DNA from 3 places in the Marinococcus halophilus genome. Region 2 is predicted to be linked to each of the others. Evidence: a T-box and tRNA genes for the amino acid it is inferred to sense, from the RefSeq annotation. Region 2 holds a T-box; the other regions hold tRNA genes.

Region 1 (9,898 bases), 620 kb from region 2:
AAGTAACGCTGATTGGCAGTCAGAGAGAGGAAACGATCAGCGTCACGGAAGTAGCCAGTCGTCTCGGTACCATTACATACGAAGTTCCCTGCATCATCAGTAAACGTGTCCCCCGGGTATATCCTCCTGATAACAGGCCCGGAGCTTGATTTTATAAAAAACGCGCTTTGCAAACAGCATATAGAAATGCTATGATGAGTTAAGTAATGATTAAGGGATGGTAATCTAAAAGGGTCAACCTGGAGGTGTGTGGAGTGCATCAGAAAAGCACTAAGCAGATTAAGGTCAGCCTGCCTGACTATCTTCTTGACGAACTTGATGGAATGATTGAAGAGGGGCAGCAGAGCTCAAACCGCAACGAGTTTATTCATCAAGCTACGGAGATGTATCTAAAAGAACGCCAACGTCTGGAGTTTCAAGAAGCGATGAAGCAAGGGTACGAAGAAATGAGCAGTATCAATTTAAATATTGCTGCTGAATCATTTCAGGCAGAAACAGAAGTGGATCACTCTTTGAATCGCCGGTTGCTTAGCGGAATCTAAAACACTCGAAATTATATTTCTTTTTTAAGAAACAAAAATTAATAAAAAGCTGCTTGCCTGTCTGTGAAAGGCGGGCAGCTTTTTTATTGTAATAAAGTTTCTTCAGGAGTATATATGAATGTAGCTATAATTGTTTGCGCTAAAGTACTATACATGGAATAATACTAAATAGAGTATGATGGTGTACAGGTGTATCCTTAACAAGCGTCACAATACAAAGTATGCACCAGTCCGGGCAGTAATATATATAACATACCCCGCCTATAAAACGGAAAATGGACAGACTAGATGGAGGAATTTACGATGCATTCATCTGTAGTGCAGGCCATCAATGACCATCAGGAACAGCTGGTCTCCAATTGGAAAAAAGAGATGGCCCGGGTCCAGGAAGAGTATTTTAAAAACTCCCTTCCTGATGATTTAGTATTCACAAACAACGAAGAATTTATTGATGTGCTGTACAGCTCAGTCCGTTTAGAGCGGTCGGAAGCCGAGGGCAAGATTAAGCATTTTGCGGAGCGGCTTATCCAGACCGATTGGCCATTGAGTTATTTTACGCAGGGGATGCAGGCGTTCCGGCGCATCGTTACAGCTTACATTGTTCCATATATTAATAACGCAGAAGAAGACAGCATGAACTTGATTGTAGAAGTGGAAGAATGGGTGGATGCGATCGTGAACCAGCTGGTTGATGATTATTCCGATTCATGGGTGAAAACACTTGAACTGCAGCAGATGGCTTTAAATGAACTTTCTGCTCCTCTTATTCCTGTCTTCGAAAAAGTTAGTGTCATGCCTTTGATAGGAGCGATTGACACCGAGCGGGCAAAGCTCATTATGGAGAATTTGCTCGACGGGATTATTCAGCATCGTTCCCAGGTGGTTTTGATTGATATAACCGGCGTGCCGGTAGTGGATACGATGGTAGCAAACCATATTATTCAAGCCTCTAAAGCGGTAAGGCTGGTAGGAGCGGAGTGTATTTTGGTCGGTATTCGTCCGGAGATTGCCCAGACAATTGTAAACCTGGGCATTGACCTGAGTACCTTTCCGACAAAGAGCAGCCTGCGCAAGGGTATTGAATCAGCGCTTGAATTAACGCAGCGCAAAATGGTCCGAATAGAGCATGGAGCAGAATGGAGGGCATAAGACGATGCGGATTCCAATCTTAAAACTAAGTCACTATTTATTAATTTCAGTGCAGGTAGATTTAGATGATCAAACGGCTCTTCAATTTCAGGAAGATCTGTTAAGCAAAATCCATGAAGAAGGCTCTACAGGGGTAGTAATTGATTTGACCTCTGTGGATATGATCGACTCATTTATCGCTAAAGTGCTGGGCGATGTCGTGGAAATGTCCAACTTAATGGGAGCGAAAGTCGTTTTGACGGGGATTCAGCCGGCAGTAGCGATTACTCTGATAGATATGGGCATTATGCTCGAAGAAGTACCAACAGCGCTAGATCTTGAGCAGGGACTTGAGAAACTTCAACAGGAATTGGAGGGGTAAATATGAGTATCCAATCCAGTGTTGAAGTGCAGACCGAATGGGGAATTGTGTCGGCCAGGCAGGCCGGACGGAATTTAGCCAAGGAAATAGGATTTGGCGGGGTGGACCAGGCGCGAATAACGACAGCCATTTCAGAACTGGCGAGAAACATCTACCTGTATGCTGAAAAAGGGGAAATCGTTATTGAGGCAGTGGAAGAAACCCGGGGAACCCAGAAAAAGAAGGGTATAAAGATTACGGCTAAAGACCGTGGTCCCGGCATTAAGAACATAAGAGAAGTAATGGAAGACGGGTATACTACTTCGGGTGGTTTAGGAGCCGGGCTTCCAGGAGTTAGAAGATTAATGGATGATTTTGACGTTGACTCGGTGATGGAAGAGGGTACAACGATAACGGCAATCAAATGGCTCCGTTAAGGAGGAAAAACATTGGCTGAGTCGAAGGAATTGTTGCATGACCAATATGCAAATATTTTAAGAGCGTATTTAGAGGAACAGAGTGAACAGGGGCTCTATTATGCCCAACAGTTCAGTAAGAGAGTACTTGAGGAACAGATTTCCCCGGAGGAAGTCGTCAGCCTTCACCTGGAGGTACTGGAAGAATTTTTCCCGGAGCTTCCTAAGGGAGCCCATGAATCATTTGAGCTTCTTCTCGAAGTGATGATGGGATACGGCCTTGCCTATCGCGAACATCAGAGCCTTCGTGATAAAACAAAGGAGCTCGAAGCGGAGATCAACGTAGCTGCGAACATGCAGCAGACGTTTCTTCCGGATGAAATCCCGCACGTGAACGGGTTGGATGTAGGGGTTCTAAGTGTACCGGCTTCAAAGATGAGCGGCGACTACTATCATTTTGTTAAAGACGACCATGACTGTGTCGGTCTTGCGATCGCTGACATTATTGGAAAGGGCATACCGGCTGCTTTATGTATGTCTATGATCAAGTACACGATGGACAGCTATCCGGAACAGCGCCTGCAGCCTGGAGCTTTGCTTGAAAACGTAAACCGGGTAGTGGAACAGAACATTGCTTCGAATATGTTTATTACGATGATGTATGGCTCATATGATTCGCGTTCCCATCAGTTTAACTACGCGGGAGCAGGGCACGAGCCCGGTTTCTATTACAAGGCAGCAGAGGATACATTTGAAGAGCTGCATGCCAAAGGCATCGTTCTCGGGATTAAAAGAAATACTAACTATAAGGAATACCAGCTCACGGTGGACCCGGGAGATTTTGTTGTGCTCTTGTCAGACGGCGTAACCGAATGCCGGACCGATGATGGCTTTATTGAACGCGAAGCTATCACACGCCTCATTCGTACGTATCAGCATCTCCCGGCCCAGGAAATTGTAAATCACGTATTTTATGAACTGGAGAGAGCTCAGGGGTTCCAGCTCCGCGACGACTTTACATTGATTATTCTGCGAAGAAATGTTTAAACCGGTTATGATTTGGGAAGAATGAGAAAGATGCACAAGTAAAAAATCGTAATTTATATATAGCAGCATGGTTATGAGGAGGTTTACTAAATGAATTTATCGACAGAAGTGATAGAGAAAGCAGATAAAAAGAAAATTTTAAGAGTGGCTGGAGAAGTTGATGCTTATACGGCTCCGGAGCTGAAAGCAAACCTGAACCCGCTGACGGAAGAAGAGGGCGTAGAAGTGATCGTGGACCTGACAGACGTAAGTTATATCGACAGTACGGGGCTTGGTATATTTATCGGCGCTTTAAAGTCAGCTGAAAACCACGGTGCCACACTGCGCCTGACAGGTTTGAATGAACGGGTGAAGCGCCTGTTTACCATTACCGGACTTGATGAAGTGATTACTATTGATGATGAAAATACAGAGGAGGCCAAATAATGGAACGTCAGTCAGATTATTTGGAAATGACCCTTCCGGCCAAGCCTCAATACGTGGGAATCGCCCGGCTGACAGTTTCTGGACTCGCAAACCGCCTCGGTTTTTCTTACGATGACATTGAGGACATTAAAATTGCAGTAGCGGAAGCATGCACGAATGTGGTGAACCATGCATACGAAGAAACCGGCAATATGAATCTGTCCTGTAATGTATTTGAAGACCGGGTGGAGATGGTGGTAGCAGACACCGGCCAAAGCTTTGTTCTTGAAGAACTGGATCAAAATCTGGGTCCCGTAGACAGCAAGAAGCCGATCGATGAATTAAAAGAGGGGGGACTTGGACTGTTCCTCATAGACACATTGATGGATAAAGTAGAAATCAGCGGCGAAAATGGAGTGGCTATTTCTATGACAAAGTTTCTGCAAAGAGACGAGGTGGAAAACAATGTCGACGGAGTCTCAACCGAAACAAACGCGCAAGAACAAAAATAATGGCACGAGTGAAGAAGTTTATGAATGGATCCGCCAGTTCCAGGAAGACCCCACAGAAGAAATTCAAACAAAACTTGTAGAGCATTATGAACCGCTTGTGCAGTCTTTATCGAGAAAATTTTCCCGGGGACAGGATCACGATGACGACCTATATCAAGTAGGAATGATTGGGCTTCTAGCAGCGCTGCGCCGTTTTGACGATTCTTTTAAGAGAAGCTTTGAATCGTTCGCGGTTCCAACCATTGTAGGGGAAATCAAACGGTTTATCCGTGATAAAACGTGGAGTGTGCACGTCCCGCGCCGTATTAAAGAACTCGGGCCAAGAATTAAAAAAGCAGTGGAAGAGCTTACTACTCGCCTGCAGCGTTCTCCGTATGTGGACGAAATTGCCGAGTACCTTGAAGTAAGCGAAGAAGAAGTTCTTGAAACGATGGAAATGGGCAAAAGCTATCAGGCCTTATCTGTGGACCGTTCCATTGAAGCAGATCAGGAAGGCAGTGCCGTCACCCTGCTAGACCTCGTCGGTGCCAACGAAGAAGGGTATGAAAAAACAGATCAGCAGCTGCTGCTTCAAAAAGCTTTTGCTGTTTTAACAGACAGAGAAAAAGAAATTCTAAGATGCACGTATTTTGAAAACTTAAGCCAAAAAGAAACAGGAGAGCAGCTGGGAATTTCCCAAATGCATGTTTCAAGGCTGCAGCGAAGGGCTCTGCAAAAACTGCGTGAATCTATAAGAGTGGAGCCTTCGGAGTGCCTGTAATGACGGACTCTACCTCGAATACACAAGTGAATACCGCGGTCTTTCAAAAAACGAAGCCGGGCAACCGTGTTTGCGGGGACAGCTATCTCATAGTAGAAACAGAAGACTTCTTTCTCTGTTCTGTGACGGATGGCCTGGGAAGCGGTGAAGGTGCCAGGCAGTCCGCGGAGATTGCAATGAATATTATCAGAGCGCATAAACATGAGGCCATTCCTATGCTGTTAGAGCGCTGTAACCGTGCGCTCGTTTCTGAACGGGGAGTGGTTCTTGCAATAATTAAAGTCTGCTATAAAGAGCAGGAACTGATTTATGGAAGCATTGGCAACATTACTTGCTATATCAGCGCTGACAATGAAGACATTTTTCGTCCCATTCCGACAAAGGGATATCTTTCGGGGAGGAAATTTCAGTACCGGCTCGAATACGTTCCTTTTGAAAAGGGCATCTCTTTTGTGCTTCACTCGGACGGAATGACTGTTTCTTCTGAAGACCAGCGTAGTTTGCCTTATATGCAATCGGCAGAAGAATACAAAAATAAACTCGCTGAAAAAGCTGAAAATGAAAACGATGATGTTACTTTAATGGTCGGTTCATTAGGTTAAACCTCTTTCATCACTGCCGGTGGTGAGGGGGTTTTTTGTACATAAAGGAAAAAGCAGGGTATGCGTTTTGATGTTATGATGAAGTTGTGTTTTATACATGCAGGCGTGCGTCATAATACAAGTAGGCATAAATTTTAATGGATGGTGCGCTAGACAGGAGGAAGTGCAAATGGAAAAAGAAATAAATAGTGTTACGACCCGGATAGCTTCTAATCTTCAAATACGGGAAAAACATGTCACAAACATTATACATATGATTGAAGAGGGCAACACGGTACCTTTCATTGCCCGTTATCGTAAAGAACAGACAGGCGCCTCGGACGAAACAGTCATTCGGGACGTTCAACAGGCCTGGAATTATGCGAATCAGTTAGCAGAGCGTAAAGAAGAAGTACTGCGGCTGATTGATAAACAGGAAAAGTTAACGCCGGAGTTAAAAAAATCTATCAACGAAGCCGTGCAGCTTCAAGAAGTGGAAGACTTATACCGCCCCTACAAACAGAAAAGAAGAACGAAAGCAACAACAGCAAAAGAGAAAGGGCTTGCCCCGTTAGCGGAATGGCTTATGGACCAGCCGAAAGAAGGCATGCCGGAGGAAAAAGCGCAGGCTTATGTTAATGAAGAGGCGGGAGTAGTGGACGAAGCAGCAGCACTTGAAGGTGCAAGACATATTATTTCTGAACAGATTGCCGACGATGCTGATATTCGCCGCAGCGTCCGTGAGCTCAGCTATAAACAAGGCAGGCTTCATTCAGCAGCCAAAGATGAAAAGAAAGATGAACGCGGCATTTACAGCATGTACTACGATCATGAAGAAGCGCTAGCCAAGGCCCCGTCTCACCGGGTATTGGCCATGAACCGCGGGGAAAGTGAAGGTATCCTGAAGATCTCCCTTCAAGCGCCGGAAGAAAGAATTTTATCCGCTATAGAGAAAAAGGTAGTAAAGCGCTTTGGCTCACCTGTTGTTCCTCAGCTGAACGAAGCGATCGAAGACAGCTATAAACGTTTGATCGGACCGGCAGTGGAACGGGAGCTGAGAAAAGCTAAAACAGAGGAAGCAGAAACTCAGGCCATCTCCGTATTTTCCGAAAATCTTCGTAATCTCCTGCTGCAGCCTCCGATGAAGGGGAAAATCGTACTGGGCGTAGATCCAGCTTACCGTACCGGCTGCAAGCTGTCAGTCGTAGACGGAAATGGAAGACTGCTTGAGGTGGGAGTGATCTATCCGGTTCCGCCAAGAAATAAAGTAACTGAAGCAAAGGAAACGGTGTTCGCCTTAATTGAAAAGCACGAAATACAGGTGATAGCTATTGGCAACGGGACAGCTTCGAGGGAAACGGAAGAGTTTATCGCCAGAGTCGTTGAGGAGACGAAGGCGGATGTTTCATATATTATTGTAAACGAGGCTGGAGCGAGTGTTTATTCTGCTTCAGAGGTCGCGCGTGAAGAATTTCCGGAACTGCAGGTAGAAGAGCGCAGTGCTGCTTCTATTGCCCGCAGGCTTCAGGATCCTCTGGCAGAACTCGTGAAAATAGATCCGAAGTCCATCGGGGTCGGCCAGTACCAGCATGACGTTTCGCAGGCTAAATTAAATGAGTCGCTGACATTTGTGGTGGAAACGGCAGTGAACCAGGTAGGAGTAGATGTTAACAGTGCTTCGGGCAGCCTGCTTCAATACGTGGCGGGTCTTTCCAAGGCAGTCGCAAACAATGTGATCAAGCAGCGAGAGGAGCTTAAAGGATTTACGAGCCGGAAGGAGCTGCAGAAGGTTCCGAGACTTGGGGCGAAAACATACGAACAGGCAGCAGGCTTTTTGCGGGTACCGGAGTCGGCAAACCCATTCGATCGTACGGCCATTCATCCGGAGAGCTATCAGACAGCAGAGCGTCTGCTCAGCTACCTGAAGCTTGAAGCAGTGCAGGCGGGCACAAAAGAAATGAAAGAGGCTCTGGAAAACCAACAGGTATCTCAGTTGGCTGAAGCACTTGAAGTAGGCGTTCCTACACTGCAGGATATTATTGAGGATTTAAAGAGACCGAACCGGGACCCTCGTGATACATTTTCGAAACCGCTTCTGAAAAAAGGCATTATGACCCTTGATGATCTGGAAAAGGGCATGGAGCTTCAGGGGACGGTCCGTAACGTAGTAGATTTTGGGGCATTCATTGATGTAGGTGTCAAAGAAGATGGGCTTGTGCATATTTCCAAGCTTGCCAATCGTTTCATCAAACATCCGATGGAGGTGGTGTCGGTAGGAGAAATAGTTACGGTTTGGGTGGAAGATATTGATCAGAAGCGGGGACGGGTAGCATTAACGATGGTAAACTAAGTCTAGACTGGAGAAGCAGAGGGCCGCGTGCCTTCTGTTTTTTAAAGGAGGCAGACAATGTCTGATGAAGAACTGACAGCTTTAACGAAGCGAATATCACTAGAAGAATTTAAAAAGCCTTTTAAGCATAGTGCATCGTTTAACCGAAGGCTGCGGACTACGGGAGGGAGGTATGTGCTTGCTACAGGAAATATTGAAGTGAACCCAAAGTCGATGGAAAGTTATGGCCTGCAGGAAGTAATTAATATTGTAAAACATGAATTATGCCATTATCATTTACACTTGGAAGGGAGAGGGTATAAGCATAAAGACAACGACTTCCGGACACTGCTGAAGTATGTGGGGGGAGTTAGGCACTGCCGCTCTTTGGAACAATACCGGGTAAAGCAGAAAAAACGTTATCGGTACGCCTGCAGAAATTGCCAAATTTCATTTGAAAGAGCGAGGCAGTTGGACACGCGAAGATACGTTTGCGCAGCCTGCAAAGGAACATTAAAAAAAATATAGAAAAACCTTGACCAGCGTTTTTTCGATGTGATACATTATAAAAGTCGCTTGAGAGAGGGCGCTTCAAAAAGTGGCAAAAAAAGCTTTAAATTCCCTTTCAAAAGCGTATTGACATTACATAATAGATCTTGTAGAATTTTCTTTGTCTCAAAAAAAGAAATGCTCACATTCCGCAGTAGCTCAGTGGTAGAGCAATCGGCTGTTAACCGATTGGTCGCAGGTTCGAATCCTGCCTGCGGAGCCATTGGAGAAGTACCCAAGTGGCTGAAGGGACTCCCCTGCTAAGGGAGTAGGTCGTGTAAACGGCGCGAGGGTTCAAATCCCTCCTTCTCCGCCATTTACTCTGGCCCGTTGGTCAAGTGGTTAAGACACCGCCCTTTCACGGCGGTAACACGGGTTCGAATCCCGTACGGGTCACCATTTACGGAGGATTAGCTCAGCTGGGAGAGCACCTGCCTTACAAGCAGGGGGTCGGCAGTTCGATCCTGTCATCCTCCACCATTTTCATTATATACTTTAGGGCCTGTGGTGTAGTGGTTAACATGCCTGCCTGTCACGCAGGAGATCGCGGGTTCAAATCCCGTCAGGCCCGCCATTTTTACCCAATACATTGGGCCATAGCCAAGCGGTAAGGCATCGGGTTTTGGTCCCGTGATGCGCTGGTTCGAATCCAGCTGGCCCAGCCAACAACACGCGGGTGTGGCGGAATCGGCAGACGCGCTAGATTTAGGATCTAGTGTCCTTGTGACGTGGGGGTTCAAGTCCCTTCACCCGCACCATTATATAAATTATCGGTGTACGCGGTCGTGGCGGAATCGGCAGACGCGCTAGGTTGAGGGCCTAGTGGGAGTTTATCCCGTGGAGGTTCAAGTCCTCTCGACCGCACCATAATATGCGCCTGTAGCTCAGTTGGATAGAGCGTCTGACTACGGATCAGAAGGCCAGGGGTTCAAGTCCTCTCAGGCGCACCATTTACTTATATTTTTCAGCAGCATCTGCGGGAAGTAGCTCAGCTTGGTAGAGCACTTGGTTTGGGACCAAGGGGTCGCAGGTTCGAATCCTGTCTTCCCGACCATGTATTTGCGGGTGTAGTTTAGTGGTAAAACCTCAGCCTTCCAAGCTGATGTCGTGGGTTCGATTCCCATCACCCGCTCCATTACTACAAAAAAATAAATAATTCTAAGTTATTTTTTTGTGCCTGTGGGCCTGTAGCTCAGTTGGTCAGAGCGCACGCCTGATAAGCGTGAGGTCGGTGGTTCAAGTCCACTCAGGCCCACCATTATTTCCAT
Region 2 (9,898 bases):
GCGTATTGCAGAGCTGGTGCGCGAGAAAAAAATCGACGGCATTACTGATCTGCGCGACGAATCAGACCGTAACGGCATGAGGATCGTCGTGGAAGTACGAAGAGATGCCAACGCCAACGTCATTTTAAATAACTTATACAAGCAAACGGCCCTGCAGACGAGCTTTGGCATTAACATGCTTGCTCTCGTTAACGGCCAGCCGAAAGTGCTGGATCTTAAAGAATGCCTGTACCACTATCTTGAACATCAAAAAGTAGTGATTCAGCGCCGCACTGCTTTTGAACTCCGAAAGGCAGAAGCCCGGGCTCATATTGTGGAAGGCCTGCGGGTAGCGCTTGATCATCTTGATGCAGTGATTGAGTTGATCCGGGAATCAGATACGACGGAGATTGCAAGAAACGGCCTGATGGAAAACTACGATTTGAGTGAAGATCAGGCGCAGGCCATCCTCGACATGCGTCTGCAGCGTTTAACAGGCCTCGAGAGAGATAAAATTGAGCAGGAGTACCGGGAGCTCATGGAGCGGATCCGCGAGCTGAAAGACATTTTAGCCAACGAAGAGCGGGTGCTTGAAATTATCCGGGAAGAGCTTACCGAGGTGAAGGAAAAATTCGGGGACGACCGCCGGACCCGCCTGGAAGCCGGAGAGAACTCCATCGAAGATGAGGACCTTATTCCGCGCCAAGACGTAGTAGTCACCATTTCGCACCAGGGCTATATTAAGCGTATGCCGATTGATACGTACCGGAGCCAGCGCCGGGGTGGCCGGGGCGTACAAGGAATGGGCACGAACGAGGATGACTTCGTAGAGCATCTGCTTACGACTAATTCTCACCAGACGATTTTATTCTTTACCAACAAAGGGAAAGTGTATCGCCTGAAAGCATATGAAATTCCTGAATTAAGCCGTACGGCTAAAGGAATTCCATTAATCAACCTGCTTCAGATTGATAAAGGGGAGTACATCAGTACCGTCATTCCAATCGAGGAGTTCTCGGAAAATGCTTACCTTTTCTTCCTAACGAAAAAAGGGATTTCGAAAAGAACCGTTCTTTCTGCGTTTTCGAAGATCCGCAAAGGCGGCCTGTTCGCTATTAATGTCCGGGAAGACGATGAGCTTCACGGTGTGCGTCTCACTTCCGGGGACGATTCCTTAATTATCGGTACCAAACAAGGAATGTCTATTCACTTTGAGGAAGAGGATGTACGCTCGATGGGACGGACTGCTTCCGGTGTTAAAGCAATCTCGCTTCGAAATGGCGACGAAGTAGTGGGTATGGACATTGCACAGGAAAATGAAATGATCTTAATGGTAACGAACAAAGGATATGGAAAGCTCACATCACTTGAAGAATTCAGTAAACAAAACCGCGGCGGCAAAGGGCTAAAAGCCATTAAACTTACGAGCCGTACCGGTGAACTTGCAGCGATGCGTTCCGTACCGGTAGATATCGACCTGATGGTTATGACTATCCAGGGAATAGTTATCCGCATGCATGTTGGCGACGTTTCCAGGCTCGGCCGGTACGCCCAGGGCGTGCGTCTCATCCGCCTTGATAAAGGGGAAGCTGTTTCTACAGTAGCGCCTGTAATCGAACACGAAGTGAACGAAGAAGAAAACGTGGCAGCAGAATCCGAAGAAGAATAGTGTAACTCCCGGCCGTATGCTGAACGGCCGGGTATTTTTTTATGGAAGCTTGTTCTAAAATTATCCAATCAAAATAGTGAAAATAATGGAATTTTTCAAGGAAAATAGTACAATGAAAGTACTATATCAGAAGAAGTGGAGGAGGCTCCATGCGGATACATATTAATCAGGCAGTACCCGGATGCGTACTGGTGAACGATGTTTTTGCAGTGAACGAAACGCCGGTGGTTAGAAAACAAACAGCATTAACAGAACAGTTGGTTGAAATTATCAAACAGTTTCTTATAGAGTACATTGAGGTAAAGCCGGTGCTCGTTAACGGCGACCCTTTTTCACCAGTCAAAGAGGCTGAGGTAAACAGCAGGCATCAACAGCCGGAATTTGAAGATATATATGATACAGCGGTAGAAGCCCATGAAGCTATGTGGCGCTCTTGGAAAGCCGGGGGAGCCATTGAGATGACAAAAGCCCGGGCGGTCCTTGCTCCTCTGCTCGAAAGTCTTGAAGAACATGCCTCCAGCGTTTTTACGAGCTATCAGTTTATAGATCAGGAAAAGTACGATAGCCATCACGCAATCGCAGTGGCTCTGCTAGCTGCCTTTCTGGCCAAAAAGCATGGCTGCAGCCGAAAGGAATGGGTCGGCGCAGCACTGGCCGGGCTCTTGTGTGACGCTTCCCTGGCCAGAAATTCCGCGTCGGGACAATCGGAAGCAGATAAGCATCCGATTCAGAGCTACCAGATGGCAAAGGCTGCCGGGACGGTCAGTGATGAAGTATTGCTTGCGATTCTGCAGCACCATGAACGAGAAGACGGGAGCGGCTATCCGCTCAAAATGAAAAGCGGCAAAATATATGTACTGAGCAGCCTTGTTGCAGCGGCGGATATGTATCACGCCATGGCAGGCGAGAGGCTGAACAGCGAAGGAAAATCGGCGTTTCATGTGATGCAGGAGCTGGCAGTCCATTCGTTTGGAAAACTGCCTCCCGCCGTAATAGAAACGTTAACAGAGCAGTTCATAACTGTAATGACTGGAAAGAAGGTGCAGCTTGCCGACGGCAGAACGGCCTCCATTGTGCATTTGGACCGCCGGGAGATAGAATATCCGCTGGTTCAGCTTGATAAGGACAAAGAGGTCGTTCAACTAAATGAAACATTAGCCATACACCATGTTCTCTAGCATGGTGTATTATGTATGAAGTAAAAACAGTGAAATCCTTTACATAAATATTAGCAGTTATTTATAAATTTTCGGAAAAATAAAACATATTCCTTTTGCTTCTGAGACTGGCTGAAACGTGATAAGATATTAGAAATAAATAAGTTACAGACCTCAGGATAGTGAAAAATCCTGTAAAATTACCCATTTTGAAGGAGGAAGATTCGTGCGAGCAGACAAGTTTTCCCAAGAAGGGCTAACGTTTGATGACGTTTTATTGTTACCGGCAAGATCTGATATTCATCCAAGGGATGTATCAGTACGCACCTCGTTAACCGACAAGCTTCCTTTGAATATTCCTGTCGTAAGTGCTGGAATGGACACAGTGACGGAAGCAGACATGGCAATTGCGATGGCACGGGCTGGCGGTCTTGGCATTGTGCATAAAAATATGTCCATCGAAGCACAGGCAGAGATGGTGGACCAGGTGAAACGTTCAGAAAGCGGCGTTATCACGAACCCTTTCTTTCTCCATCCGGACCATCAGGTGTTCGACGCCGAGCATCTAATGGGGAAATACCGCATTTCGGGCGTTCCTATCGTTGATGAGGAGCAAAAGCTGGTGGGGATTATCACCAACCGCGACCTTCGTTTTATCGAAGACTATTCGATTGGAATTAAAGAAGTAATGACCGCCAATAACCTTATTACAGCCCCGGTTGGCACTACGCTGGAAGAAGCAGAAGATGTGCTACAGAAACACAGAATTGAAAAGCTTCCGCTTGTAGAAAAGGACGGTACGTTAAAAGGGCTCATTACAATTAAAGACATCGAGAAAGTCATCGAATTCCCTCATTCGGCAAAAGACGCCCAGGGAAGGCTGCTCGTTGGGGGAGCTGTCGGTGTGAGCGCCGATACAGACAAACGTGTGGAAGCTCTGGTCAAAGCAGAAGCCGATGCGATTGTTATTGATACTGCCCACGGCCATTCTAAAGGAGTGCTTGATAAAATTGCAGAAATCCGGAACAGCTATCCGGAGGTAGTACTGATAGCTGGCAATGTGGCTACAGCTGAAGGCACAAGGGATTTAATCGAGGCAGGAGCCGACGTTGTAAAAGTCGGTATAGGCCCGGGATCGATATGTACGACCCGCGTGGTAGCGGGCGTCGGAGTTCCACAGATTACTGCTGTATATGAGTGTGCAGAAGAAGCGGACAAGCATAACGTTCCAATTATCGCCGACGGCGGAATTAAATATTCCGGCGACATTGTTAAAGCTCTGGCTTCCGGCGCTCATGCAGTAATGCTCGGCAGCTTGCTTGCAGGAGTAACAGAAAGCCCGGGAGAGCGTGAAATTTATCAGGGCCGGCAGTTTAAAGTTTACCGCGGCATGGGTTCGATGAGTGCCATGGAACAGGGAAGCAAGGACCGCTATTTCCAGGAAAACAGCCAAAAGCTTGTTCCGGAAGGCATCGAAGGCCGTATTCCTTACAAAGGGCCGCTGAAGGATACCATCCATCAGCTGCTTGGCGGTTTAAGAGCCGGTATGGGCTACTGCGGTACCCCGACGGTCTCCTCCCTGCGTGAAGATGCCCGTTTCGTACGAATTACCAACGCCGGGCTGCGTGAAAGCCATCCTCATGACGTACAGATTACGAAAGAAGCGCCAAACTACTCTTAATAATAATGGAAGACGGAAGCCGCCAGCTTTCGTCTTTTTTTGTATCTGCGCATATTTCCCGGGAAATATTGTTGCCCGGCCGGTTCTGGAAGGCTTTATAAAAGGAACAATGGCAGATATGTTTTAAAGTGAGGCTGTGGTAAAATATGCGATAGCTATACACCACGGAGGTGCAGAGATTGAAGAGAAATAAGCTGAAAACAGCAGGGGTCTCCTGCGTAGCGGCTGCAGTCATCTGGACGTTTGGCAGTATGCCAGTTCAAGCGGCAGAGCCTGATATAGAAGCAAGCGCTTCGATTATGATAGATGCAGACACAGGGCAGATAGTGTATGAAGATAATACAGAAGAGCTGCTTTCTGCGGCCAGCATGTCCAAAATGATGACAGAATACATAGTAAACAAAGCAGTTGAAGAGGGCGATATCAGCTGGAATGATGAAGTGGCAATCAGCGAGAAAGTCCGTGAACTTTCTCTTCAAACCAATTTATCAAATGTGCCTCTTCGTCAGGATGAGACCTATACGGTCAAAGAACTTTACGAGGCTATGGCCATTTATTCTGCGAACGGGGCAACCATTGCTTTGGCAGAACATATTGAGGGCAATGAGGCAGCTTTTGCCGACCGGATGAATCAACAGGCCGAGGAGCTTGGCATGGAGAAGTATGAATTCGTAAACGCGACCGGGCTGAATAATTCTACAATGATGGGGTATGCACCGGAAGGAAGCGGTAAGAGCGCAGAAAACATGATGTCAGCCAACGATACGGCCTTGTTGGCTTACCATCTGTTGGATGAATATCCGGAAGTGCTGGACGTGGCAGGCGTGCCGAAAAAAACATTCAACGAAGATTCGGAAGAATCAATCGAGATGATTAACTGGAATAAAATGCTTCCAGGTCTCCAACAGGAGTACGAAGGAGTGGACGGGCTGAAAACAGGCACAACTGACTTGGCCGGAAATGCTTTTACCGGGACGATCGAACAGGACGGAAACAGATATATATCAGTTGTGATGAATGCAAAAACAAAAATGTCACGTTTTACAGAAACGGCTAAACTGTACGATTATGCTGATCGGGAACTTGAAAGCCAAACGCTGGTGGAAAAAGGAGCAGAAATCGGCAGGGACTCCTCTATTGAAGTAGAAAATGGCCAGGAAGAAAACATACAAGTAGCAGCAGGAGAAGCACTGGAGCTGATTTCTTCAGAGAATAAAGAGCCCGAATATGAGATTGCTGTATCTAAAAATGAAGCCCCAATCGAAAAAGGCGAAGAAGTGGGCACAGTAGTTGTTACAAACAGTGAAGCCTCTTATATACAGGGCAGAGCCAACCGTACCGAAGTACCTCTGGTAGCGGCAGAAGCCGTGGAGAAGCGCGGATGGTTTGGTAACATGGTGCAGAACATTGGCAATCTGTTCAGCGGTTTATAGAACAGAGCCACTGATGAATAAAAGCTTTCTTGAAGGCTTTTTTGGCTTAAAACAAGATGCTTTATCCAGATATAGTATAGTGTTACAATAGGACTACTGAGCGTTATTATTACACCACAAAAAATGGTGGTAAAAGATAGAATATTGGAGCTGGAGGGCTGGAATATGGCAGAGAGAGGAACAGATCGGATTAAAAGAGGCATGGCTGAGATGCAAAAAGGCGGCGTTATTATGGACGTCGTCAACGGAGAACAGGCGAAAATCGCCGAGGAGGCAGGAGCCGTAGCTGTAATGGCCCTTGAACGGGTGCCTTCAGACATTCGGGCTGCTGGCGGCGTAGCGCGCATGGCAGATCCTACAATCGTTCAGGAGGTCATGGAGGCTGTATCGATCCCGGTAATGGCAAAAGCCCGTATCGGCCACATCGTCGAAGCACGTGTGCTCGAATCGCTGGGTGCTGATTACATTGATGAAAGCGAAGTCCTCACCCCGGCAGACGATGTGTACCACATGGATAAAACAGAATATACAGTCCCATTTGTCTGTGGAGCCCGTGATCTTGGAGAAGCGGCCCGCCGTATTGGTGAAGGAGCTTCCATGCTTCGTACAAAAGGGGAGCCGGGCACCGGTAACATTGTGGAAGCAGTACGCCACATGCGTTTGATTCAGTCTCAAATCCGCAAAGTAATCGGCCTGTCGAAAGACGAATTAATGACAGAAGCGAAAAACCTTGGTGCCCCGTACGAACTGCTGCTTCAAATCCGTGAAGAGGGCCGCCTGCCGGTGGTTAACTTTGCTGCAGGCGGAATAGCGACGCCAGCCGACGCCGCTTTAATGATGCAGCTGGGCGCTGACGGTGTATTTGTGGGCTCCGGTATTTTCAAATCCGAATATCCGGATAAATTTGCCCGGGCTATTGTTGAGGCGACAACACACTATGAAGATTACGAACTGATTGCTAAGCTGTCCAAAGGGCTGGGTACTGCAATGACCGGGATGGATATTTCCCAGCTCGAAGGCTTTGACCGCATGCAGGACCGCAGCCAGTAATATAATACAGGGGGTTTTTACTCATGATGAAAATCGGCGTTTTAGCTCTTCAAGGCGCTGTTCGTGAACATGTTAAAGGTTTAGAGGCCCCTGATACGGAAGTTATTATCGTAAAACGGCCGGAACAGCTTGAAGAAATTGATGGGCTGGTATTTCCGGGAGGCGAAAGCACGACGATGCGGCGTCTGGTGGAAAAATATCAATTTTTTGAGCCGCTGCAGGCGTTCGCCAAAGCAGGGAAGCCAGTGTTTGGCACGTGCGCCGGCCTGATTTTGATGGCGACCGACGTGGTGGGCGAGCCGGGAGGCCATCTTGAACTGATGGATATGACGGTTCAGCGTAATGCATTCGGACGCCAGCGGGAAAGCTTCGAAACCAGGCTTTCCATTCGCGGAGTCGCAGACGATGCCGAAGCAGTATTTATCCGGGCTCCACTGATTACGGAAGTTGGACAAAACGTCGAAGTGCTCGCAGAGTATAACGATGAAATCGTAGTAGCTCGGCAGGATCATCTGCTTTCCTGTTCTTTTCATCCGGAGCTGACGAACGACCGCAGATTTCACCAGTATTTCGTACAAATGGTACGGGAAGCGCAAGCGGCAGTGAATGTGTAAATACAATCGCGTTGATGGACAATAGTACTTCTGCATTTTTTCTTCAGAGAGTCGGTGGCTGGTGTGAACCGATGAAAATGCAGGGGGAATCCCGTCCGGAGTAAAACGGTGAACATCAGTAGCCGTTTTCGGCTTGTCCCCGTTAACGGATGAAAGAAAAGCCGGCAGTGACGTTTACTGCAACGAGGGTGGCAACGCGGGAAATTAAAGTCTCGTCCCTGATTCACAGGGGCGGGGCTTTTTTATAATATATAAAATAGATAACTATACAAGGAGGAAACACACTTATGCTTGACCCTAAACGATTGCGAAATGATTTTGATGCAGTGAAAGCCCAGCTTTCGAAACGAAATGAAGACATTAGCGAATTAGATTCTTTTGAAGCGCTCGACCGGGAACGCCGGGAACTGATCCAGGAAACAGAAGAGTTGAAGCAGCGACGTAACACTGTATCTGATGAAATCGCAGCTAAAAAGAAAAACAAAGAAGACACCGATGAACTTATTACGGAAATGCGGGACGTATCAGGCAGGGTTAAAAAGCTGGACGAACAGCTACGTGAAAAGGATGAACGTCTGCAGCAGATTCTGCTTTCCATTCCAAATGTTCCACATGAAACAGTACCGGTCGGAGAGGATGAATCAGATAACGAAGAAGTTAGAGCCTGGGGAGAGCCGCCGGTGTTCGATTTTGCACTGAAGCCGCACTGGGATATCGGCGTCGATTTAGACATGCTTGATGCCGAACGGGCTGCAAAAGTAACCGGAAGCCGGTTTATGTTTTATAAGGGCGCCGGAGCCCGCCTTGAGCGGGCGCTGATTCAGTTTATGATGGACCTGCACAGCGATGAACACGGCTATGAAGAATTGATCCCTCCGTACATGGTCAATCGAAGCAGCATGACCGGCACCGGCCAGCTGCCGAAATTCGAGGAAGACGCTTTTCAGATCCAGGAAGAGGATTATTTCCTTGTACCAACAGCAGAAGTGCCTGTTACCAACATGCACCGCGAAGAAATTCTTGCAGGTAAAGAACTGCCAAAAGCCTATACGGCGTTCAGTGCGTGCTTCCGTTCTGAGGCAGGCTCTGCGGGACGTGATACCCGCGGCCTGATCCGCCAGCACCAGTTTAATAAAGTGGAGCTTGTACGCTTTACAACACCAGATGAGTCGTATAAAGAGCTTGAAACATTGACCGGTCATGCTGAAAAAGTGCTTCAGCTGCTTGAGCTGCCATACCGTGTGATGAACATGTGCACTGGAGATTTAGGTTTTACGGCCGCGAAAAAATACGATATCGAAGTATGGCTCCCAAGCTACGAAGATTACAAAGAAATTTCTTCCTGCAGTAATTTTGAGGACTTTCAAGCCCGGCGCGCCAATATTCGTTTCAAACGGGACCGCGGGGCGAAAACAGAATTCGTGCATACGCTAAACGGTTCTGGGCTCGCCCTTGGACGTACAGTGGCGGCAATTATGGAAAACCATCAGCAGGAAGACGGTAGCATCAAGATTCCTGAAGTGCTGCGTGGATATATGGGCAATAAAGCATACATTACAGCGAAATAGGCAGATTTTAAAAAACTCTGGACGCTTTAGGCGGCCAGAGTTTTTCATAGTTATGCAAAATAACTTCAAAGAAGCAATTGAAATGAAAGCGCTGACATTGTAGTATGAAAAGTATATTTGGCCTGTTTTCGAATCATAACATCGTTATATAATCTTACAAAAAAATTCATAAAAATCTTTCACGAATATTGCAATAATAAGAACAATTACTTATAATTACGTTAATCCACCCCGGTAATTGTTACGAAATTACTAATGTTAATTGTTTTATCTCGGTAATTCGTAATAACGAATACACGGTCATCAAGGTGAGAATGAGACAAAGAGAAGGGATGCCAATGAGCGTTTCATTAGATCAAGTAGATATGTCGATACTTGGGTATCTGCAGGCAAACGGCAAGGAATCCTACAGTGAAATCGCCCGTTGCCTGGGAGTGAGTGAGGGGACTGTCCGTTCAAGAATTAACAAAATGCTCCGCTATAACGTCTTTGAATTTATCATACATACCAATCCAAATAAAATTGGCCTTGATGTGCAGACGATTATCGGGCTAAGCACAAAGCTTGGAATGCAGGACGAAATTGCGAGTAAGCTGCAGCGTTTTTCCGAAGTGCGGTTTGTCGGTGCTTTCTCCGGCAACCACGATTTAATTTTACAGGCTTATTTTCGAAATAACGAGGATTTAGTGAATTTTGTTAACAGGGATTTAGCGCAAATTGATGGAATTTTGAACGCTGACGTGAACG
Region 3 (9,898 bases), on a different contig from region 2:
CACTGGCTGGAGGCCCGAACCCACGCAAGTTGAAAATTGCGGGGATGAGTCGTGGGTAGCGGTGAAATGCCAATCGAACCTGGAGATAGCTGGTTCTCCCCGAAATAGCTTTAGGGCTAGCCTCGGGTACGAGAGTCCTGGAGGTAGAGCACTGATTGGACGAGGGGTCCTTCCCGGATTACCGAATTCAGTCAAACTCCGAATGCCAGTGACTTGCTGCCCGGGAGTCAGACGGCGAGTGCTAAGATCCGTCGTCGAGAGGGAAACAGCCCAGACCACCGGCTAAGGTCCCTAAGTCTGCGTTAAGTGGAAAAGGATGTGGAGTTGCTTAGACAACTAGGATGTTGGCTTAGAAGCAGCCATCATTGAAAGAGTGCGTAATAGCTCACTAGTCGAGTGACTCTGCGCCGACAATGTACCGGGGCTAAACGCAGCACCGAAGCCGTGGACTCTCCCGCATGGGAGAGATGGTAGGGGAGCGTTCTAGGGGCCCCGAAGCCGGACCGTGAGGACCGGTGGAGCGCCTGGAAGTGAGAATGCCGGTATGAGTAGCGAAAAGAAGGGTGAGAATCCCTTCCGTCGAAAACCCAAGGTTTCCTGAGGAAGGCTCGTCCGCTCAGGGTTAGTCGGGTCCTAAGCCGAGGCCGATAGGCGTAGGCGATGGAAAACAGGTTGATATTCCTGTACCACCTCCGTTCCATTTGAGTGATGGGGGGACGCAGGCAGGCACGGCCGCGCGCTAATGGACATGCGCGTTGAAGCTGGCAAGGCCGGGGGAGCGGCAAATCCCTCCCCCAGACGGCCAAGCGGTGACCAGGAGGGCCCTACGGGGCCCGAAGGGCCGGCACCTACCCTGCCAAGAAAAGCCTCTAGCGAGGAACGTGGTGCCCGTACCGTAAACCGACACAGGTAGGTGGGATGAGTATTCTAAGACGCGCGGGAAAACTCTCGTTAAGGAACTCGGCAAAAGGACCCCGTAACTTCGGGAGAAGGGGTGCTCCCCGGGGTGCATAGCCCCAGGGAGCCGCAGTGAAAGGGCCCAAGCGACTGTTTATCAAAAACACAGGTCTCTGCGAAGCCGTAAGGCGAAGTATAGGGGCTGACACCTGCCCGGTGCTGGAAGGTTAAGAGGAGGCGTTATCCCCCTCCGGGGGGAGAAGCGCCGAATTGAAGCCCCAGTAAACGGCGGCCGTAACTATAACGGTCCTAAGGTAGCGAAATTCCTTGTCGGGTAAGTTCCGACCCGCACGAAAGGTGCAACGACTTGGGCACTGTCTCAACGAGAGACCCGGTGAAATTATAATACCTGTGAAGATGCAGGTTCCCCGCGACAGGACGGAAAGACCCCATGGAGCTTTACTGTAGCTTGACATTGGATGTGGGTACCACTTGTACAGGATAGGTAGGAGCCATCGAATCCGGACCGCCAGGTTCGGAGGAGGCGCTGGTGGGATACTACCCTGGTGGTATCGACATTCTAACCGCAGGCCGTGATCCGGCCTCGGGACCGTGTCAGGTGGGCAGTTTGACTGGGGCGGTCGCCTCCCAAACAGTAACGGAGGCGCCCAATGGTTCCCTCAGAATGGTCGGACATCATTCGCAGAGTGCAAAGGCACAAGGGAGCTTGACTGCGAGACCCACAAGTCGAGCAGGGACGAAAGTCGGGCTTAGTGATCCGGCGGCACCGCATGGAAGGGCCGTCGCTCAACGGATAAAAGCTACCCTGGGGATAACAGGCTAATCTCTCCCAAGAGTTCACATCGACGGGGAGGTTTGGCACCTCGATGTCGGCTCATCGCATCCTGGGGCTGAAGTAGGTCCCAAGGGTTGGGCTGTTCGCCCATTAAAGCGGTACGCGAGCTGGGTTCAGAACGTCGTGAGACAGTTCGGTCCCTATCCGTCGCGGGCGCAGGAAAGGTGAAAGGAGCTGTCCTTAGTACGAGAGGACCGGGATGGACACACCGCTGGTGTACCAGTTGTTCCGCCAGGAGCACTGCTGGGTAGCTACGTGTGGACGGGATAAGTGCTGAAAGCATCTAAGCATGAAGCCCCCCTTAAGATGACCTTTCCCCTCTACGGAGATAAGACCCCTTGGAGATGACGAGGTAGATAGGTCCGGCGTGGACGCATGGCGACATGTGCAGCGGACGGATACTAATCGGTCGAAGTCTTATCCACGCTCAGCACGATACGCGGCGGTGGCCGCGGTCTCGGTATTTGGTTGTCAGGGCCCGACGGGCCGGTCCGGTGGCAACAGCGAAGAGGTCCCACCCGTTCCCATGCCGAACACGGAAGTTAAGCTCTTCAGCGTTGATGATAGCCGGGGGCTCTCCCCCCGTGAAAGTAGATCGCTGCCGGGCTTTTTTTATTATATTCCGCAGTAGCTCAGTGGTAGAGCAATCGGCTGTTAACCGATTGGTCGCAGGTTCGAATCCTGCCTGCGGAGCCACTGGAGAGCTGTCCGAGTGGCCGAAGGAGCACGATTGGAAATCGTGTAGGCGGCATTCCCGTCTCGAGGGTTCGAATCCCTCGCTCTCCGCCATACATATTTATTTCAGAGGCCCGTTGGTCAAGTGGTTAAGACACCGCCCTTTCACGGCGGTAACACGGGTTCGAATCCCGTACGGGTCACCATTTACGGAGGATTAGCTCAGCTGGGAGAGCACCTGCCTTACAAGCAGGGGGTCGGCAGTTCGATCCTGTCATCCTCCACCATATATTTTATATCGCGGGGTAGAGCAGTCTGGTAGCTCGTCGGGCTCATAACCCGGAGGTCGTCGGTTCAAATCCGTCCCCCGCAACCAAAAGGGCCTGTGGTGTAGTGGTTAACATGCCTGCCTGTCACGCAGGAGATCGCGGGTTCAAATCCCGTCAGGCCCGCCATTTTACCTTTATTCGTATTGACAAACAAAATGAATAAGGTATAATTTCAGTTGTCTATTCCGAATTGCTTCATTGAATCAATTTATGGCAACAATATCTAATGTGGCTCGATAGCTCAGTCGGTAGAGCAGTGGACTGAAAATCCTCGTGTCGGCGGTTCGATTCCGTCTCGAGCCACCATTCAAAAAACGCCGGTCTAGCTCAATTGGTAGAGCAACTGACTTGTAATCAGTAGGTTGGGGGTTCAAGTCCTCTGGCCGGCACCATATGTGGAGGGGTAGCGAAGTTGGCCAAACGCGGCGGACTGTAAATCCGCTCCTTCGGGTTCGGCGGTTCGAATCCGTCCCCCTCCACCACTTATACAGGGGTATAGTTTAATGGCAAAACAGCGGTCTCCAAAACCGCCAATGTGGGTTCGATTCCTACTACCCCTGCCATTTTTAATGTGTTATGTTCACATGGCGGTTGTGGCGAAGTGGTTAACGCACCGGATTGTGGTTCCGGCACGCGTGGGTTCAATTCCCACCAATCGCCCCATATTGGATAATGGGCTATAGCCAAGCGGTAAGGCATCGGGTTTTGGTCCCGTGATGCGCTGGTTCGAATCCAGCTAGCCCAGCCAATTGCGGAAGTAGTTCAGTGGTAGAACACCACCTTGCCAAGGTGGGGGTCGCGGGTTCGAATCCCGTCTTCCGCTCCATTATTAACATAAGCATTAAGCCATTCTCTGGAATGGCGGTATAGCCAAGTGGTAAGGCACGGGTCTGCAAAACCCTTATCCCCCGGTTCGAATCCGGGTACCGCCTCCATTATTAAAGAGAAGCAAACGCCTGCCGGGGTGGTGGAATTGGTAGACACACAGGACTTAAAATCCTGCGGTTGGTCATCAACCGTGCCGGTTCGAGTCCGGCCCTCGGTACCATTTTTTAGTTGAACGGCGAAGTGGCGGAACCGGTAGACGCGCTTGACTCAAAATCAAGTGTCCTCTGGACGTGTGGGTTCGAGTCCCACCTTCGCTACCATTTAACGAGCCAGGAAAACGTTTCTAGAGAGAAGCGTTATTTTTATGTTTAATTTTAAATGCGAAAGCTGGATATAAAGAAAAAGTCTTTCCTTTTTAAAAAGGAGAGACTTTTTTTATAATTATAAGGAGAACTCCCAAACAGGAGAAGCTGCGCGCAGAAGACGGCTTTCTACGGTGCCTCCGTGAATTTGAGTAAACATATTTCCCACTGCCTGAGTAAGTTCAGCAGCAGAATCATTGGAGAGCTGTGGCCGTATAAAGGTTAATTGTATTGCTGTAGTAGTCGAACGGCTGGTTCTGCTGTCCAGGCCTGGTCCACTTAATGAGGCCAATGTTTTCTTGCGGTCTTTGGCGATAATTTGTCCGTACATCGGATGGAGATGGTTTTCAGTGATCTGAAGCTGGTCCTGCTCTACGCCGAAGCCGATTTTTACATAATCGAAGACAGTATCTGCATCGATCAATATAACCGGAGTTTCATACTGAAGATTAAAAAAATGAATGAGGTCTTCACTGGAATGCTCAGAAGGCGGGATATTATCTGCCTGTAAATTTTTGTACAGCTGTTCATGGAGAGGTGGCAGCGAACGGTCAATAAGCCCTGCCTGTTCTAATATTTGTTGCCACTGCCGAACACCTGTATAGTCATAGACAGACTGATCAAGCAGATCCATCTGGATTTGTTTATGGAAGAAGTCCACGCGCCCCCGAAGCATTCCAGGGGAGTCATCAATAACAATGTCGCGGTAGATGTTGACGCCGCATTGAAAAGAAGGAATAATTTTAAAAACAGCAGAAGAAATAGAAATGTCTTTGAGCATATATATCCCCCTTCATGTCTAGCTCATAATGTATCATACCACTTTCACAGACTCCGGCGAAATGATTTATAAAGGAGGGCCGTCCATGCGAACGGCACAGGAATTAAAAGAGGAAATTCAGGCATTTGCGGAATCTATCGGCATTGATAAAGTAGGCTTTGCTTCTGCCTCCCCCTTTGTAACCTTAAAAGCAAGGCTGAAAGAACAGCAGCGGCTGAACTATCAGTCCGGCTTTGAAGAAGACGATATTGATAAAAGAACGCACCCTGAGCTTCTCCTGACGGAAGCGACAACGATTATATCTATCGCCCTCGCATATCCCACGAAGCTTCCGGAGGCACCAAAGAATCGCCCTGGAGCACGCAGAGGCCAGTTTTGCCGTGCTTCCTGGGGTAAAGATTACCATGACGTCCTGCGGGATAAATTAAACCAACTGGAGGCCTTCATACAAGAAACGGTTCCGGGAGCAGAGTGTAAATCGATGGTTGACACTGGTGAATTATCGGACCGTGCAGTGGCAGAGCGTGCGGGCATTGGATGGAGCGGCAAAAACTGCGCTATAATTACCCCTGAATTCGGCTCGTATGTTTATTTAGGCGAAATGATTACTACGCTGTACCTGCCGGAGGATACTCCGCTGATGGATCAATGCGGCACATGCAACCGCTGTGTGGATTTATGCCCCACGGATGCTTTGATTCAGGGAGGCCAGCTTGACGCGAAAAAGTGTATCGCCTATTTGACGCAGACGAAGGAAGCGCTGCCGGAGCGCTACCGCCATAAGCTTGGCAATAGATTGTACGGATGCGACACCTGCCAGCAGGTGTGTCCGGAAAATAAAGGGGTAGATTTCCATAACCACCCGGAATTTGAACCGGAGCCGGAAGTAGTGAAGCCACTGCTCGAACCGTTATTAACAATTTCTAACCGGGAGTTTAAAGAAAAATTCGGATACATTGCCGGTTCGTGGAGAGGAAAAAAACCAATTCAGCGTAACGCCCTGATCGCTCTCGGCCATATGAAAGAAAAATCCTCGATACCGACAATTGTACAGCTGCTCTGTAACGATCCGCGGCCGGTGATACGAGGGGCCTGTGCCTGGGCATTAGGAGAAATGCCAACGCAGGAAGGAGTCGAGGCACTGCATCATGCTGACAGCAGGGAAAAAGACGAAGAAGTGCTTGAAGAAATCTCAAAAGCATTGGATAAAACATCTCCGGAACGAGTATAATAGAAGAAAATGTATCAAGGAGGATTATTATGGAGGCGTGGGCTGCATCGCGAACAATCGGTAATATAGGTGAAGTGACCGTAGTAATATACGAAGGCCGTGTCTGCATGCTGCACTTTGGTTCCTTAAAAGAAAATGAAGAACGAATAAAGCGTTGGCTGAAAAAGCATATCGGTGCTTCATGCGGACTGCGGGCAGAACTGCATCCTCTGCATAATAAAGTTTTCCGGGAGCTCGAAGAATATGAGGCGAACGAGCGCACCGATTTTACGGTGCCGCTCGATATGAGGGGGACGCCTTTTCAAAAAAGAGTATGGGAGGCCCTTCAAGGTATTCCTTATGGAATGACAAAGTCCTATGCAGAAATTGCTGCAGAAGCTGATTCGCCAAAAGCTTTCCGGGCAGTAGGAATGGCTAATAACAAAAACCCGGTTTCCATTATCGTTCCGTGCCATCGGGTCATTGGGAAAAACGGGAAAATGGTAGGGTTTGGCGGGGGAGTACATGTAAAAGAAGGACTGCTTGAACTAGAAAGAGCGCAGGCGGTATCGCGGTAGGAAAAGAAGGAGAGAGCGATTTGGCTTTACACGTGGTATTATTTCAACCAGAAATACCGGCAAACACTGGAAACATTGCAAGAACGTGTGCGGGGACGGATACTCACCTGCATTTAATACGCCCGCTTGGTTTTTCTACGGAGGACCGGATGTTGAAGCGGGCGGGATGTGATTACTGGCCCAATGTGCAGATTCACTATTATGATTCACTTGAAGAATGGATGAACTCGTATCCGGAAGCGGAATTTTTCTTTGTAGAAACAGTAGGCTCGTCTTCATATGCCGTGCATGACTATTCAGATCCGGCGAAAGATTATTTTTTTGTATTTGGGCGTGAAACTACTGGCCTTCCCGAATATGTGACTGAGAAGTATCAGGAAAAGTGTATCCGGATACCCCAGAATGATAAAGTCCGTTCATTAAATTTGTCCAACACGGCAGCTATTTTAGTGTATGAAGCGCTTCGCCAGCAGGCGTTTCCACAATTACAATAATGAAAGAGGGATAAAAAATGTACGTTGTTATTAATGAACTTGAGGTGCCGGCAGAAGCGAAGGAACAAATTCAGGAACGTTTTGGCGCTAGTGCTGAAAAGATGAATCAGGTGCCGGGGTGTTTGGAATTTTTGTTTTTAGACGAAACGACAGAAGATGGAAAACAGCTTGTTTTCACAAAGTGGGAGACCAAGGAAGACTTTCAGAACTGGCTTGAAAGTGACTCTTTTAAATCTTCTCATCGATCAGGCGGGCAGGAAAAAAGAGAGAGCGCTGCCACCGGTAATCAGATCCGCCAATTTCATGTCGTCCATGCTAACTGACCCCTGGAGTACGCAATGAAAAATGCCTATTTGACCAGCCACTTTCCGATCCTTGCTATTTTATTTTTCTGTTTATCCTTTGGCATCTGGACCCAGCAGTATACCGCCGCTTTTTTAGAAACGGCCGGTATTTATCAGGGCATGCTCGAGTTTTTTTCAGAGAATGGAATTAAATTAACCATGCTTTTTATACTTATGCTTGCGTTTTTTATGATCATTGCTGCCTTAAAATTAATTTCGGATACAATGATGGGGCTGTCCTTGTTATTTTTTTTAAACGATGAAACTGGAGACGCCCGCTCTTATCTTCAAAGCTGTGGATGGATTTATTTAATAGCTGGGGGAGTGTCGCTGTTTCTTACTTCCCAACTTTATCTACTCGGAGGGCTTTTCATTGGAGCGACGCTTTTATCATTCGTGTATTTGATTATCCGCCTGGCCCCCTCTCTTCGTTTTACTGGAGTGGCTGGTTTTTTTCTACTGCATTTGTCTTTCTGGGGGCTTTTTATTATTGGCACGGGATATGCGTTTTTACGTTTGTACAATAGTTTTTTACATAGTTTGCCAGTATGAAAAAAACGGACGGCTAAGGCTGTTCGTTTTTTTCGTAAAGCATGGGATAAATCGTTTTCCAGAAAGCGATGGCGCTGTTATCCGGAGGTAGGGGCCGGGGGTCGTCGTATCCATGCCAGACCCCCACTGTGTACCTGTCGTCATAGCCGGCAAACCAACTGTCTCTCGTAGCATTTGAAGTACCCGTTTTGCCGCTGACATCTGCAAAAACTGCCAGGCTGGAAGCCGTTCCTGAAACGACAGTGGCGCGAAGAACTTCACGCATTTGATCATTGGTTTCAGGAGACCAGACGGTGGTTTCCTGGGACTCCCATTCAAACAGGAGCTTTCCATCTGCATCAGTAACAGAAGTAATAGCACGCGGTGGCTCGTACGTTCCGTCGTTAGAAAATACGGTGTAAGCGCTTGTTAATTCCACTGGTGAAACACCACGTTCAACGCCGCCGAGAGCAGCAGCGTACTGCCTGTCTGCCGGAGTTAATTCCGCCCACTCAAACTTCTCGAGGTACTGAAAGGAAGCTTCTAGACCGGTTTGATGCATAAGGCGCAGAGCGGAGGTGTTGTAGGAAAAGGCAAGCGCTAATTTAATTGTGACGCGCTCTTTTGCTGCTCCACCTTCATTTGCAGGGCAATAGGAAGCAACACAGTATTTTTTGGTAGAAACTAATTGGTGAATCGAACGCTCGTGTTCTTCAAGGTACGGTCCGTAGACGAGCAGCGGCTTCCATACTGATCCAGGCTGTCGGTAAGCCTGAAAAGCCCGGTTGAATTCATATTCATGATAATCTGCCCCGCCGCTCATGGCCGTAAGAGCGCCGGCACGATGATCAATGATAACGGCGGCTCCTTCTATGCCGCGCTGTTGCCAGTAGGAGCGGGATTTTTCTATTAGCATATTCTGTATATCAGTGTCCATGGTGGTATGGATGGTAATACCGGACTGAAGGAGCTGGTTTGTGCGTATGTTAAGCTTCTCGGAAAGAGCTTCTTTTTCGCTTCCCTCCGCTTGATTGAGCCGTTCGTCCCAACCTTCGTTTTTTGCCACAAGCTGTTTGAATTCGTGTTTTACATAATCAGTATAATCAGGATAGGGATTGGCATTTCTTTCTTGTAAATCTACAGAAACAGTTTCTTCGGAAGCGCTCATTTTTTCTTCAGCGGTTATCACTTCGGCTTCATTCATTTTTTCCAATATCCACAGCTGCCTTTCCCGGGTCCGCTCGGGATGTTCCACGGGGTTATAGTAGGACGGATTAGCCGGTACCGCTGCCAAAAAAGCTGTTTGCGCGAGCGAGAGATCACTGCTTGACCTGCCAAAATAGGAATGGCTTGCCGTTTCGAAACCGTAAATACCTTCGCCAAAATAAATAGTGTTCATATACATTTCCAGTATTTCGTTTTTTGTATAGGATTGTTCGAGCTGGTAAGCGAAAAGAACTTCGGCAACCTTTCTTTCATAGGTCTGCTGATGAGAGAAATAGATATTTCTTGTCGCCTGCTGCGTAATTGTACTTGCTCCTTCTTCAATGCTCCCGGTACTTGCATTGCTTATAAGAGCCCGTACAACGCCTAAAGGATCAACTCCCTGGTGTTCGTAAAACTTTTGGTCCTCTGTGGCAATAAATGCAGCTCTGGCATGTTCAGGAAAGTGAGAAAGCGATACGTAACGACGGTCTTCCTCTGTCCTGTATTCAGCAATTTGATCACCCTTATGGTCGGTAACGTAACTGTTCTGGGCAATAGGTACGCTGGAAACGTCCACCTGTTCTTCAAGGAAAGAAGAAAGAGCCTGGGTGCTGCTCAGCTCTTTTATAAACAGCCAGGAAACCACTGCCCCGCTGGTTATAAATAATAGTATCCATATAAGCCCTAAGAGTTTTCTCATGTAATTAATTCCTTTGCCTCAGTATATTTAATATATCGACAAAGAAGGCTTTAAGATTAAAAGGAAAAGAAAGTTCCGTAAAAAATATGATATAATGCCTCTAGTCT

The links. A T-box is a leader RNA that pairs with one kind of tRNA and senses whether it is charged. The one in region 2 lies ahead of serS (serine--tRNA ligase), so its partner is inferred to be a tRNA-Ser.
Region 1: it has a tRNA-Ser gene. The T-box ahead of serS (serine--tRNA ligase) is inferred to sense a tRNA for this amino acid. The anticodon was not compared.
Region 3: it has a tRNA-Ser gene. The T-box ahead of serS (serine--tRNA ligase) is inferred to sense a tRNA for this amino acid. The anticodon was not compared.

What each region holds. Positions count from the first base shown of each region.
Region 1 is NZ_FVZD01000005.1:716,987-726,884, forward strand. It holds gene alr (alanine racemase) at 1-149, shown strand, start outside; gene B5066_RS05940 (CopG family ribbon-helix-helix protein) at 255-542, shown strand; gene B5066_RS05945 (STAS domain-containing protein) at 846-1,691, shown strand; gene B5066_RS05950 (STAS domain-containing protein) at 1,696-2,052, shown strand; gene B5066_RS05955 (anti-sigma regulatory factor) at 2,055-2,468, shown strand; gene B5066_RS05960 (PP2C family protein-serine/threonine phosphatase) at 2,481-3,494, shown strand; gene B5066_RS05965 (STAS domain-containing protein) at 3,585-3,920, shown strand; gene rsbW (anti-sigma B factor RsbW) at 3,920-4,411, shown strand; gene sigB (RNA polymerase sigma factor SigB) at 4,365-5,171, shown strand; gene B5066_RS05980 (PP2C family serine/threonine-protein phosphatase) at 5,171-5,773, shown strand; gene B5066_RS05985 (Tex family protein) at 5,943-8,102, shown strand; gene B5066_RS05990 (SprT family protein) at 8,160-8,609, shown strand; tRNA gene B5066_RS05995 (tRNA-Asn) at 8,779-8,853, shown strand; tRNA gene B5066_RS06000 (tRNA-Ser) at 8,856-8,946, shown strand; tRNA gene B5066_RS06005 (tRNA-Glu) at 8,955-9,029, shown strand; tRNA gene B5066_RS06010 (tRNA-Val) at 9,035-9,110, shown strand; tRNA gene B5066_RS06015 (tRNA-Asp) at 9,129-9,204, shown strand; tRNA gene B5066_RS06020 (tRNA-Gln) at 9,221-9,295, shown strand; tRNA gene B5066_RS06025 (tRNA-Leu) at 9,303-9,388, shown strand; tRNA gene B5066_RS06030 (tRNA-Leu) at 9,410-9,497, shown strand; tRNA gene B5066_RS06035 (tRNA-Arg) at 9,504-9,580, shown strand; tRNA gene B5066_RS06040 (tRNA-Pro) at 9,608-9,684, shown strand; tRNA gene B5066_RS06045 (tRNA-Gly) at 9,692-9,765, shown strand; tRNA gene B5066_RS06050 (tRNA-Ile) at 9,812-9,888, shown strand.
Region 2 is NZ_FVZD01000005.1:94,938-104,835, reverse strand. It holds gene gyrA (DNA gyrase subunit A) at 1-1,648, shown strand, start outside; gene B5066_RS02900 (HD-GYP domain-containing protein) at 1,798-2,826, shown strand; gene guaB (IMP dehydrogenase) at 3,032-4,486, shown strand; gene B5066_RS02890 (D-alanyl-D-alanine carboxypeptidase family protein) at 4,666-5,919, shown strand; gene pdxS (pyridoxal 5'-phosphate synthase lyase subunit PdxS) at 6,085-6,969, shown strand; gene pdxT (pyridoxal 5'-phosphate synthase glutaminase subunit PdxT) at 6,993-7,583, shown strand; T-box leader at 7,586-7,806, shown strand; gene serS (serine--tRNA ligase) at 7,871-9,151, shown strand; gene B5066_RS02870 (Lrp/AsnC family transcriptional regulator) at 9,490-9,898, shown strand, end outside.
Region 3 is NZ_FVZD01000006.1:2,030,605-2,040,502, reverse strand. It holds rRNA gene B5066_RS16500 (23S ribosomal RNA) at 1-2,178, shown strand, start outside; rRNA gene rrf (5S ribosomal RNA) at 2,244-2,360, shown strand; tRNA gene B5066_RS16490 (tRNA-Asn) at 2,375-2,449, shown strand; tRNA gene B5066_RS16485 (tRNA-Ser) at 2,452-2,542, shown strand; tRNA gene B5066_RS16480 (tRNA-Glu) at 2,560-2,634, shown strand; tRNA gene B5066_RS16475 (tRNA-Val) at 2,640-2,715, shown strand; tRNA gene B5066_RS16470 (tRNA-Met) at 2,728-2,804, shown strand; tRNA gene B5066_RS16465 (tRNA-Asp) at 2,808-2,883, shown strand; tRNA gene B5066_RS16460 (tRNA-Phe) at 2,988-3,063, shown strand; tRNA gene B5066_RS16455 (tRNA-Thr) at 3,074-3,149, shown strand; tRNA gene B5066_RS16450 (tRNA-Tyr) at 3,155-3,239, shown strand; tRNA gene B5066_RS16445 (tRNA-Trp) at 3,247-3,320, shown strand; tRNA gene B5066_RS16440 (tRNA-His) at 3,345-3,420, shown strand; tRNA gene B5066_RS16435 (tRNA-Gln) at 3,431-3,505, shown strand; tRNA gene B5066_RS16430 (tRNA-Gly) at 3,509-3,583, shown strand; tRNA gene B5066_RS16425 (tRNA-Cys) at 3,618-3,692, shown strand; tRNA gene B5066_RS16420 (tRNA-Leu) at 3,716-3,805, shown strand; tRNA gene B5066_RS16415 (tRNA-Leu) at 3,820-3,905, shown strand; gene B5066_RS16410 (hypothetical protein) at 4,027-4,728, opposite strand; gene queG (tRNA epoxyqueuosine(34) reductase QueG) at 4,814-5,959, shown strand; gene B5066_RS16400 (methylated-DNA--[protein]-cysteine S-methyltransferase) at 5,989-6,516, shown strand; gene trmL (tRNA (uridine(34)/cytosine(34)/5-carboxymethylaminomethyluridine(34)-2'-O)-methyltransferase TrmL) at 6,537-7,010, shown strand; gene B5066_RS16390 (antibiotic biosynthesis monooxygenase family protein) at 7,028-7,333, shown strand; gene B5066_RS16385 (DUF5366 family protein) at 7,349-7,906, shown strand; gene B5066_RS16380 (transglycosylase domain-containing protein) at 7,920-9,791, opposite strand.